Regions from separate parts of the Cognatiyoonia sp. IB215446 genome, predicted to be linked through region 2. Evidence: riboswitches for the same ligand, from Rfam matches in the RefSeq annotation. Region 2 holds a riboswitch; the other holds the start of a gene.

The links. Region 2 has a riboswitch for cobalamin ahead of SLH49_RS22100 (alpha/beta hydrolase). Riboswitches for the same ligand answer to the same signal wherever they lie in the genome.
Region 1: it holds a riboswitch for cobalamin, as region 2 does, so the genes downstream of both, cobW (cobalamin biosynthesis protein CobW) here and SLH49_RS22100 (alpha/beta hydrolase) in region 2, are expected to answer to the same signal.

What each region holds. Positions count from the first base shown of each region.
Region 1 covers NZ_JAXBMD010000001.1:415,220-420,266, reverse strand. The annotation lists gene smc (chromosome segregation protein SMC) at 1-2,475, opposite strand, end outside; cobalamin riboswitch at 2,711-2,928, shown strand; gene cobW (cobalamin biosynthesis protein CobW) at 3,133-4,191, shown strand; gene SLH49_RS02090 (GNAT family N-acetyltransferase) at 4,188-4,637, shown strand; gene cobN (cobaltochelatase subunit CobN) at 4,686-5,047, shown strand, end outside.
Region 2 covers NZ_JAXBMD010000014.1:1,619-6,665, forward strand. The annotation lists gene SLH49_RS22090 (YbaN family protein) at 108-509, opposite strand; gene SLH49_RS22095 (NnrU family protein) at 731-1,402, shown strand; gene SLH49_RS22100 (alpha/beta hydrolase) at 1,454-2,392, opposite strand; cobalamin riboswitch at 2,375-2,581, opposite strand; gene SLH49_RS22105 (imelysin family protein) at 2,734-3,996, opposite strand; gene SLH49_RS22110 (hypothetical protein) at 4,011-4,490, opposite strand; gene hemP (hemin uptake protein HemP) at 4,487-4,654, opposite strand; gene SLH49_RS22120 (hypothetical protein) at 4,654-4,818, opposite strand; gene SLH49_RS22125 (extracellular solute-binding protein) at 5,014-5,047, shown strand, end outside.

The DNA of each region.
Region 1 (5,047 bases), on a different contig from region 2:
CGCTGTGGCCTCGGCCAATTCCGCCTCGGACTTTTCCTTGCGTTCGACGAGTTCCGCCGTACGTTTACTCGCCGTTTCCAACCGGTGCTTCCAGCCCGAGATCTCCTTGGTGATCTCCTGAGAGCGTTTCAGCCGCTGCTCACCTTCGCGGCGCACCTCATCAAAGGCCGTGCGGCGGGACATCATTGTGATCCGGGCAGCCTCAACCGTCATTTTGACATCCTCAACCGCCGCCCGCGCTGCATCAAGATCACCCAAATCGGATGCCGCCTTTTCAGCGCTCGCCAACGCCTTGCGCGCTGCCATCGCCTCCTCTTCATGGCGTTTCACCGCGAGGCCCAGACTCTCCAGCTTACCTTCGCTCAGATTGCGTTCTGCCTCGGCGCGGCTTGCGGCACGGTTCGCATCGGTGACCGCCTGATCAGCGTCCCGGCGCGCTTTCCGCGCGGTATGGTCCGCCTCGGTCTGCTCTTTCAGCAAGACCGTCAGCGCCTCATGGGCTTGAGCCGCACCCTGTGCCGTCGCGTTGGCGTCTTCAAGATCGCGCTTGAGCTCAGTCAGCCGGTTCAGCTGCTGCAAGCGTAATGCGGCCGTTGATGGCGCGTCTTCTGCGCCCGCGCGGAAACCGTCCCAGCGCCACAGATCTCCCTCAACCGAGACCAGCCGCTGCCCCGGCTTCAGATCCGCTTGTAAGCGAGGCCCATCGGCCTGATCCACCAGCCCGACCTGCGACATCCGCCGCACCAAGACTTCCGGCACGGCCACATAGTTGGTCAGCGCCTTCACGCCATCGGGCAATGTCTGCGGTGCTGCATAGCCCGGCAACAAAGCCCAGCCCGACTTGGCCTCAGCGCCGACAGCGGGTGCGCGCAAATCGTCGGCCAATGCTGCGCCCAGCGCCTTTTCATAGCCGCCTTCGACGCGCAAAAGGTCAAGGACCTGCCCGCCCTCGGCGGTGTCGCGTTCCACCAGCTTGGCCAATGCGGCCACCTCGGCGCGCAGCGCATTTGCCTCGCCTTCCGCCTCCGATCGCAAAGCGCGCGCTTCGCTTTCGCGTGATTGGGTTTCGGCGCGCGCTGCTTCGGTGGCCACGAGCGCTGTATCGGCGGCCTCAGCGGCCGCGATCGCCGCCTTTTCGGCCTCACCGGCACTTGCAAAATCGGCCTCGGCCTTTGTCAGGTTCGCGCGCGCCTCATCCATGGCTGCCTTGGCACGCGCGGCCTCAGCCTCGCTTTTTTCCAACGTCGTGCGACTATCATCCAGCAAGCGCTGTGCGGATTGATGCCGCGCCGCCAGACGCGCCACATCCTCTGTCATCCGCGCCGTATCAGCCTCGCGTTCCTGCAACACACCCGCCGCCTCGCGTGCTGCCACCTGTGCTGCATCCAGCCGCTTGTCATGGCCCTCTCCGGCCTTCGTGATTTCCCGCGCTTCCCATTCAAGCCGTTCAATCGTCTCGCCCGCATCCTTGTTCAGTCCAGCCTCACGCTCCATATCGCGACCGAGCTGGTCGATGCGGGCGCGCAGCGTCTCGATCATATCAAGCGCACGCTGTTCCTGATCCTTTAGCGTATCCCGTTGCACCTGCAGGCGCTGCAGAACCGCTGCCGCAATCGCCTCTTCCTCACGCAAGGGGGGCAGCGCATCTTCCGCCCCCTGACGCGCTTTGCCGGCCTCGCGCGCCGCTTTTTCAGCCTGCGCTGCCGCGGTTGTCCGCTCGCGCAACTGCTCGGACGCGGCCAAAAGCGCCTCGTCGGCCTCTTTCCAGCGGCGGTAAAGCAACATGCCCTCCGCCTTGCGCAGCTTCTCCCCGATCTCGCGATAGCGCGCGGCCTGTTTGGCCTGCCGGGCCAGTTGCGCAAGCTGTGAGGCCAGTTGTTCGATCACGTCATCAACGCGCGTGAGGTTCGTCTCGGCCCCTTTCAACTTCAGTTCCGCCTCATGACGCCGCTGATAAAGGCCCGAAATCCCGGCTGCCTCTTCCAGAATACGGCGGCGCGCCTTGGGTTTCGCGTTGATCAGTTCCGCGATCTGCCCCTGCCGGACCAAGGCGGGCGAATGCGCCCCGGTGGAGGCATCGGCAAACAGCATCTGCACATCCCGTGCGCGCACGTCCTTTGCTCCAACCTTATAGGCCGAGCCCGCATCGCGCGTGATCCGACGAATGATCTCCAGATTATCGCTGTCGTTGAACGCCGCCGGGGCCAGCCGTTCTCCATTATCGATGATCAGCGACACTTCGGCAAAGTTCCGGGCAGGCCGGGTGGAGGCACCGGCAAAGATCACATCTTCCATGCCCCCGCCGCGCATGGCCTTGGGGCGGTTTTCACCCATGACCCAGCGCAAGGCTTCCAAGAGGTTCGACTTTCCACAACCATTGGGGCCGACCACGCCCGTCAGACCATCCGCGATGATCAGATCGGTTGGATCAACAAAGCTTTTAAAGCCATTCAGTCGGAGCTTGCTAAACCGCACGCGATGTCCTGCTCTTGATTCCCTCAAGTTGACAAATTCTGTCCCTTCGCGATGGCGCGAGTCAACGCGGGTACGCTAGATAAGGCCAAAACCGGCCACTTATCCACAAGATATTGAACCTCACCCCTTCATCATGGTCCAAAAAACCCCCGCCGGAGGCATCCGACCTGTCAAGCAAAGCCGCCCGCTGCCCTGTAAGCGTCGCTTTCCACCTTGACCCTTCTGCCTCCAAAGGCGCACACATAACGCGTATGGTTCCCCGCCGATGCCCAGCATCAGGGGATGAAATGGGAATGTGGACGGGTCGATCTACCTCAGAGACCTCAAGCCACAGCCGCCCCCGCGACTGTATGCGGAGAGCGTTTGCGACAATGCCACTGGGGCAATCCCGGGAAGGCCGCAAAATGCCGAGACCCGCAAGCCAGGAGACCAGCCATGCAAAGTAACGCAACCTGCCGTCGGGGATGACGGTAAAGGAGGATCAACATGTCTATCGCATCAGGTGCCGTTCATCGCACCACGCTTAATCCAGCAAGCCCGGCAGCTCACCGCGCACAGGCGGTGTCTTCATTGGATATCAGGCGGACCACGACCGCTTAGTCCCCAAAGCATGCGGCGTGACTGCATGACATCTGACCAAACGCGATAGGACACAACATGCCCGCAAAGATCCCTGCCACCGTTGTCACCGGCTTTCTTGGCGCCGGAAAGACGACCCTCATCCGCCACATGCTGCAAAACGCCGAAGGCAAGAAGATCGCGCTCATCATCAATGAATTCGGCGATCTCGGCGTCGATGGCGATATCCTGAAAGGCTGCGGTGAGGAAACCTGCACCGAAGACGATATCGTAGAGCTTTCCAATGGCTGCATCTGCTGCACCGTGGCCGATGACTTCATCCCGACCATGGAGCAGCTTCTCAGCCGCGAGGACAAGCCCGATCACATCGTCATCGAAACCTCCGGTCTCGCCCTGCCGCAACCGCTGATCCGCGCGTTCAACTGGCCTGGCATCTCTACCAAAGTGACCGTTGATGGGGTCGTGACAGTTGTGGATGGCCGCGCCGTCCATGATGGCCAGTTCGCACATAATGTGGCTGCGGTCGATGCCCAGCGCGCGCAGGACGACAATCTAGATCACGAAACGCCGCTGTCAGAGCTCTTCGAGGATCAGGTCGCCTGCGCTGACATGATCGTCGTAAACAAGGCCGACCTTCTGAACGAAGATGAGGCTGGTGTCTTGACCGACCGCCTCAAAACCGAGTCCCGTGACGGCGTGCAGGTGGTCAAAGCCGCCATGGGCGCGCTTCCGGTCGACGTACTGCTCGGTCAGGGCATCGGGGCCGAAGCTGACCTCGAAAGCCGCCACGAAATCCACCACCATCATCATCACCACGATGACGATGATCACGATCATGAACACGAGCACGGCCATGATGAATTCGAAAGCTTCATCATCACGCGCGGCGAAGTCGCGGATGCAAACGCCTTCGCCGAACAGGTGGCCGACACAATCCGCGCGCATGGTATTCTGCGCCTGAAAGGCTTCGTCGCGGTCGCCGGCAAACCGATGCGGCTGACGCTGCAGGCCGTAGGTCCGCGCGTCGACACCTATTTCGATCAGCCGTTCGGCGATGCCGCGCGCGACACAAGGTTGGTTGTGATCGGTGAGGCCGGGCTTGATCATGCGGCCATCACAGCAGCGCTCGCCGCATGATTATCGTCGAACGGAATGACCCGCACCATCCCGGCGCCAAGGCTTTGCTCGAGCAAAGCCATGCGCTGATGCGCTCACTCTTTCCACCGGAAGAGAACTTCTTCCTCGATTTCGACGCGCTGGTCGCCCCGGATATCCACTTCTTCACCGCCCTTGAAGACGATGAGATCGTTGGCACGGGCGCGCTCAAGACCTGCGAAGGCTACGGCGAAATCAAATCCATGTTCGTCGCCGAAGAGGCGCGCGGCAAAGGCGTGGCCGACGCCATCCTGCGCCAGATCGAGGACCAGGCCCGCGAAGAAAACCTGCCCGTCCTGAAGCTGGAAACCGGTGATGCGTTGGTCGCTGCCCTGAAGCTCTATGTGCGCAATGGATATAAAACCTGCGAAGCCTTCGGCCCCTACATGACGGCAACCCGGTCAGTCTTCATGGAGAAGACGCTGTGAACTGGACGCAAGGCCGTCCCAGACCCCGATCCGGGGCCTCAACCTGAAATGCACCTGCTCGCCGCCACCCCTGGCGCCATCGCTGACGGCACCGAACCGGTTGATCTGAACCAGACACCCGCAGACGTCGTCATCATTTCGGCAGCGGATACAGAACTCGCCGCCCTCTCGGATGCGCGGGCCGAGATGGAGAAGCCGCCCACCCTGCGGCTGGCCAATATGATGCATCTGACCCATCCAATGTCGGTCGATCTGCACCTCGACAATTGCGCCACGAAATCCCGTCTCGTGATTGCCCGTATTCTGGGTGGCGCGGGCTACTGGAAATACGGATTGACCCAATATGCTGCTCGGCTGCACGAGGCTGGCGTCCCCTTCGTGGCCCTGCCCGGTGACGACAAACCGGACCC
Region 2 (5,047 bases):
CTCAATTGTCTTTAGCGAGATGGGCGCGGAAAAGCGGAACGCGCGCACGTTTCGAAGCGACACCTAGGCATGAACTGAAGTGAGATCGGCAGCAATCCTATCCCAAACTACTTGCGCGGGATGCCATCGCTCGCCCGCGTGAGGATGTATGCGCTCGTGCCTGCCATACAAATGATCTGAACAAACAGAACCATCGACGACACACCGGCGACGATGCTGAGAAGTAGAGCCGCTACCATCATCACATGGGCGATTAGTTTATAGCGCGGTGCAATGGATCCATATGCGCGCCAATCGGTGATCATGGGTCCAAAGATACGGTTTCGTTCCAAGGCGTGGGCCAACCGGGGTGAGCCTTTGGCGAAACAGAATGCACCAAGGATCATAAATGGTGTGGTCGGCAAAAGGGGGAGCACAACGCCCACAGCACCTATTGCGACAGAAACAACACCTGCCACTGTCCAAAACGGGCGACCTGCCAAGCGCAGGAGCGACTTGATCAGTGTCATGGTGCCCGCCTTTGTGAAGGTGCACTACACCGGGCAGAAAACAATTGCCGTGGGCGCTTTTGGTACTTGCTCACGATGTCCGAACCCTTTGAAGTAATTAAGCGCAAGACCAGCAAGTCGATCATGCTGAAATACGATACAGGACATAGGTTGATGATCGTAACGGAAACGTTTTGCAGTGTCTTATACGCCTTATCGCTGGCGAAGCGAGGGCGATAAACATGGCATGGGCTGGTTTTATCGTGGCTTTCATCGCCTTTTTTGTCACGCATTCTTTGCCTGTCAGGCCACCCTTGCGACCCATTCTGGTGCGGGCGCTTGGCCCGCGTGGGTTCGGTTTGGCCTACGGGGCATTGTCATTGGGTGCCTTGACATGGTTGATCATTGCCGCGGGACAGGCACCCTTTGTCCCCCTTTGGTCTTGGGCGCCTTGGCAAAATGGTGTTGCACTGATCCTGATGGGACTGTCTTGCATCATCTTCAGCCTGGGGCTTGGACGCCCAAATCCGTTTTCCTTTGGCGGCGCGCAAAATTACCTATTCGACCCACAGCGACCGGGCATTGTGCGCCTGACACGCCATCCTCTGCTGACAGCACTTGCAGTGTGGGCGCTGGCCCATCTGATCCCGAATGGTGATCTGGCGCATGTGATCCTGTTTGGTGTCTTCGCAGGTTTTGCCAGCTTTGGTGGGCTGCTTGTTGATCGCCGCAAACGCCGCGAGATGGGGCAGGGGTGGCAGATGCTCAAAGATGACATGGGCCGTCAGGCTCATGCGGTTGCTTTCATGTCAGCACCGGTCAGCGATGCTTTGCGCATCGTTGTTGCTGGTTTTGTTTATGTGGGGCTGCTGTGGCTCCACCCACGCGTGATCGGCGTCAATCCGATTATTTGACCTAACCTTTGTGCAAGCCAGCACGTCTCAGTGACCAGTACGCGGACTCTGTCAATCAGTTGTCCCGTTTTCCGAAATGAAATCGACGATGCTGGGCAGCACCATATCGTGCAGCGGTAGCGTGGGGTCGTAGTAGTCGGCGAGAGGATCCCCAGGGACCGCCTCTTTCAGCATATGGGTCCCGCCAGGCAGGTTTACGCGCCGCGCCTGCTGCATCGCACCTTTGAGCAGGTTCGCATCATCCAGGCTGACTTGCACGTCTGCATCACCTTGCATGATCAGCGCGGGACCATTCCAGTCTGCGGCGATAGCAGTAGGATCGTAGGAAAAGAGATCAATCATATAGCGCTGGAGGCTGGGTGAAAAAAGCGACTGCAAGACCGGCGATATGTCGGTTGGATCGCGGCCTGTGCCAGCTTCCAGGTCGGTCACGATAGACCTGATTTCCGGCATGATTGGCGCATTGGCCGGATTGGCTTCAAACTGCGCGATCATCAACTGCCCGACAGGTCGCCCGGGTGTTGCAAGAAGGATCAGACCGCAAAGGCTGGCAGGCGGGTCCTTTGCCGCTACCAAGGCCACCAGCCCGCCTTCGGAATGTCCGGCAATCCAGACGCATGGCGCAATCTGGGAAGCACGGTTCACCCAGCCGCGCAAATCATCGGCATAGGCCGCAATGGTGACATCGTTTGGATCAGCGATGGCCGCCTCGCTGCCAAAGAAACCGCGCTTATCGATGCGCAATGATGCGATACCATGCACCGCCAACCCTTCGGCGAGTAGCTTGTAGGTATCAGTGGCGAGCCCGGACTGGGGAGAATTCCCATCGCGGTCGGTCGGCCCTGATCCCGGTACAATCACCACAGCATGCGCTGCACCTTCCGGTGCGATCTGCTCTGCCTCCAGCGGCCCTGGCGGTCCGGGAATCTGGACTGCCTCCGCCATTGCGGAGGCGGGAAGAAAGAGCAGAAGAAGATATCGCAATCGCATGGCGGTTTCCTTGCTCGCGGGTCATAGCTTTGCCAGGCCTTCGTTACTGGCGCTCTGGTGCGTCATTGGTCATTCCGGCTTCGCTCACCGCTTGCAGTTGCGGGGACAGCCGCAGATTTAGATCTTGAGTGCTCACTGCGTTCTCTTTTCATCCGACGCACTTGATGCGCCAGAACCGAAGTAAATTTTGGATAATTTTAGCGATGGTAATGTCAAGTAGCGGCGCACGCATTCACCCAAAGCTTTTTGAAGAAGATGCAACGACCAAATACCAACTTGCTCAAAAGAGAAGGGGCGGTGCCACCAAAGCACCGCCCCGGTTTTCGAGCTTTTTAGGTCAGTTATTGAAAAACGGCTTCTGGATTATCGAGGCTGTCCGATCCTTCGATTTCGATCCCATCGGCGCCCAGAACGGCGATGACGCGTTCGATGGACCGCGTTTGGTCGATCAGCCCGTTCACGCCGCCCATGATCAAAGCTTCGCCGGCATCATTGCCACGCGCAAGCATCATATCATAGGTAAAGCCCGCCTCGGCCGCAGTTTTGATGCGGCCCAGGGCCATCACGGCATCGGACAATTTCGCTTTCATTTCCATATCCAGCGCAGGATCGGCTTCGGCCACCAGATCGGAAAGCGATGGTCCGCTTACCACGGTGCCGTCGATGCCCGTATAACTGCCAAGATAGACAGACTGGATGCCCACACCATTGTAGAAGTGATCATTATGCGTGTTGTCGGCAAAGCAAGAATGCTCTTCCTCGGGATCGTTGAGCATCACGCCAAGGCGCATCCGCTCACCAGCAGTTTCGCCGTAAGAAAGCGAGCCCATACCGGTTAGCATTGCAGCAATGCCTGCATCAGCGTCGGCCATCAATTCAGCGCGGGCCGCACCACCATCAGTCCATTGCGCGGCCATCCATTCCAAATCTGAGATCAGGAGGTCGGTTGCCGCCACCAGATATTCCGCGCGGCGGTCGCAATTGCCGTTCGTGCAAGCATCGCCCTGCGCATAGTCTGTCCAGGGGCGGTTGCCTGCGCCCGCCCCGTGCCCGTTGAGGTCCTGCCCCCACAGAAGGAACTCAATCGCGTGGTATCCGGTGGCGACATTCGCCTCCACCCCGTCCGCCTCTTGGAGTGTGTCTTCCAAAAGTGCGGGCGTGATAGTGGATGCATCCACAGTCTCACCAGACAGCGTGAAAGACGCATTGGCGATCACATTCAGCGTCGCTGCGGCGTTCTCATCCGTTGGACCACCGTAAGAGGCATCTACGTAATCGATCAGCCCTTCATCGAGTGGCCACGCGTTCACCTTGCCTTCCCAATCATCGACGATGGCATTGCCGAAGCGGAAAACCTCAGTCTGCTGGTAAGGAACGCGGGCGGCAAGCCAAGCTTCCTTCGCGGCCTCCAGGTGCTCCGCCGACGGATCGGCAACAAGCGCGTTGATCGCAGTTTGCAGCACTTTCGCAGATGTTAAGCTGTCAGTATATTTTGCGGCCGCCATATCGGCATAAGTGTCGAGGACGTCCGTTTTTTCGACCGCCAGAGCAGGCGTCGCAAGTGCCAGACAGAGTGCCGTTGACGCGAGATACGTGGATTTCATGAGGTTTTTCCCTGTTAGTGAAGTACTGGTTGATGAATTGGCTTCTTCGCGACCGCTTTGGGCGCGGCGAGGTTCATTTGTTTGAGCGCGAGGCCGAAATCCGCGGCTAGGCTGGTCAGGGCAGGGGCCATGTCGGGACGGACCAGCAGCATAGCGATCATCATGGCATCTTCACGCTCTCCGTCTGCGGCGCTCGCCACGAAATGGGCAAAGCTGGCCTCATCGGCACCAACACAGCGGCAATTTAACCCATGGCGGCAAAGCGGGCGGCGTCCGTGCCGAACACACATGCTGCAAAGCTCTGCAAAGGCGGCAACCGCATTGTGCCCGCGTCCTCTTCCCAGCGTGTTGATCAGGTCATTCATGACGTTCGTTTGCGTCTCTGGACCTTCGCACCACATGCGCAGGTAGATAACAGCAGCGGCTGTCAGCCCGTCAAAATCATCAATAACAGCAACAGTGGCCGCGCCACGATGTGCAAGGGACGCATTCATTTTGTCAGGATCAACTTGCCCGCGCGTGTGATACGCAAGACATAGACTTGATCGTCCAGCACGATATTGGCCTGGCCTTCATCACTGACCATATCGCGCGCATCAAAGCAGGGCAGATGTTGGGTAGGTTGCGTCGGTTGCGGCATCATCTTTGGCATACCCATCACAGCCGCCCCTCACGTCCGGCGCAGCGGTCAAGCATCCATTCCAGCTGCAATCCCGCACGGCTGCCATCGTGTTGCAACGCTTCGAGGAGCTCGGCCTTGGTCGGCACCGAGAGCTGGTCGTCCTGTTTGGTCGTTTTCGAGCTGTCCAATGGTTTGGGCATGACGAGAAGTCCTTTCATCGGGTGATTTGTCGGGCTTCCCCTGCTGCGAACACGGGTGGCTGGAAGATGAGTCCAAACCTGAGTGATTTTGTCACCCATGTCAATCTGACAATTTCGCTCAGGAATCTGGACATTGGCTTGAAACATGGTAAATGCAATTCCTGAGTAAAACGCTCATAAAACAGGGATTGGATCATGACACAGACCACCAAAGCACTTCTTATCGGCG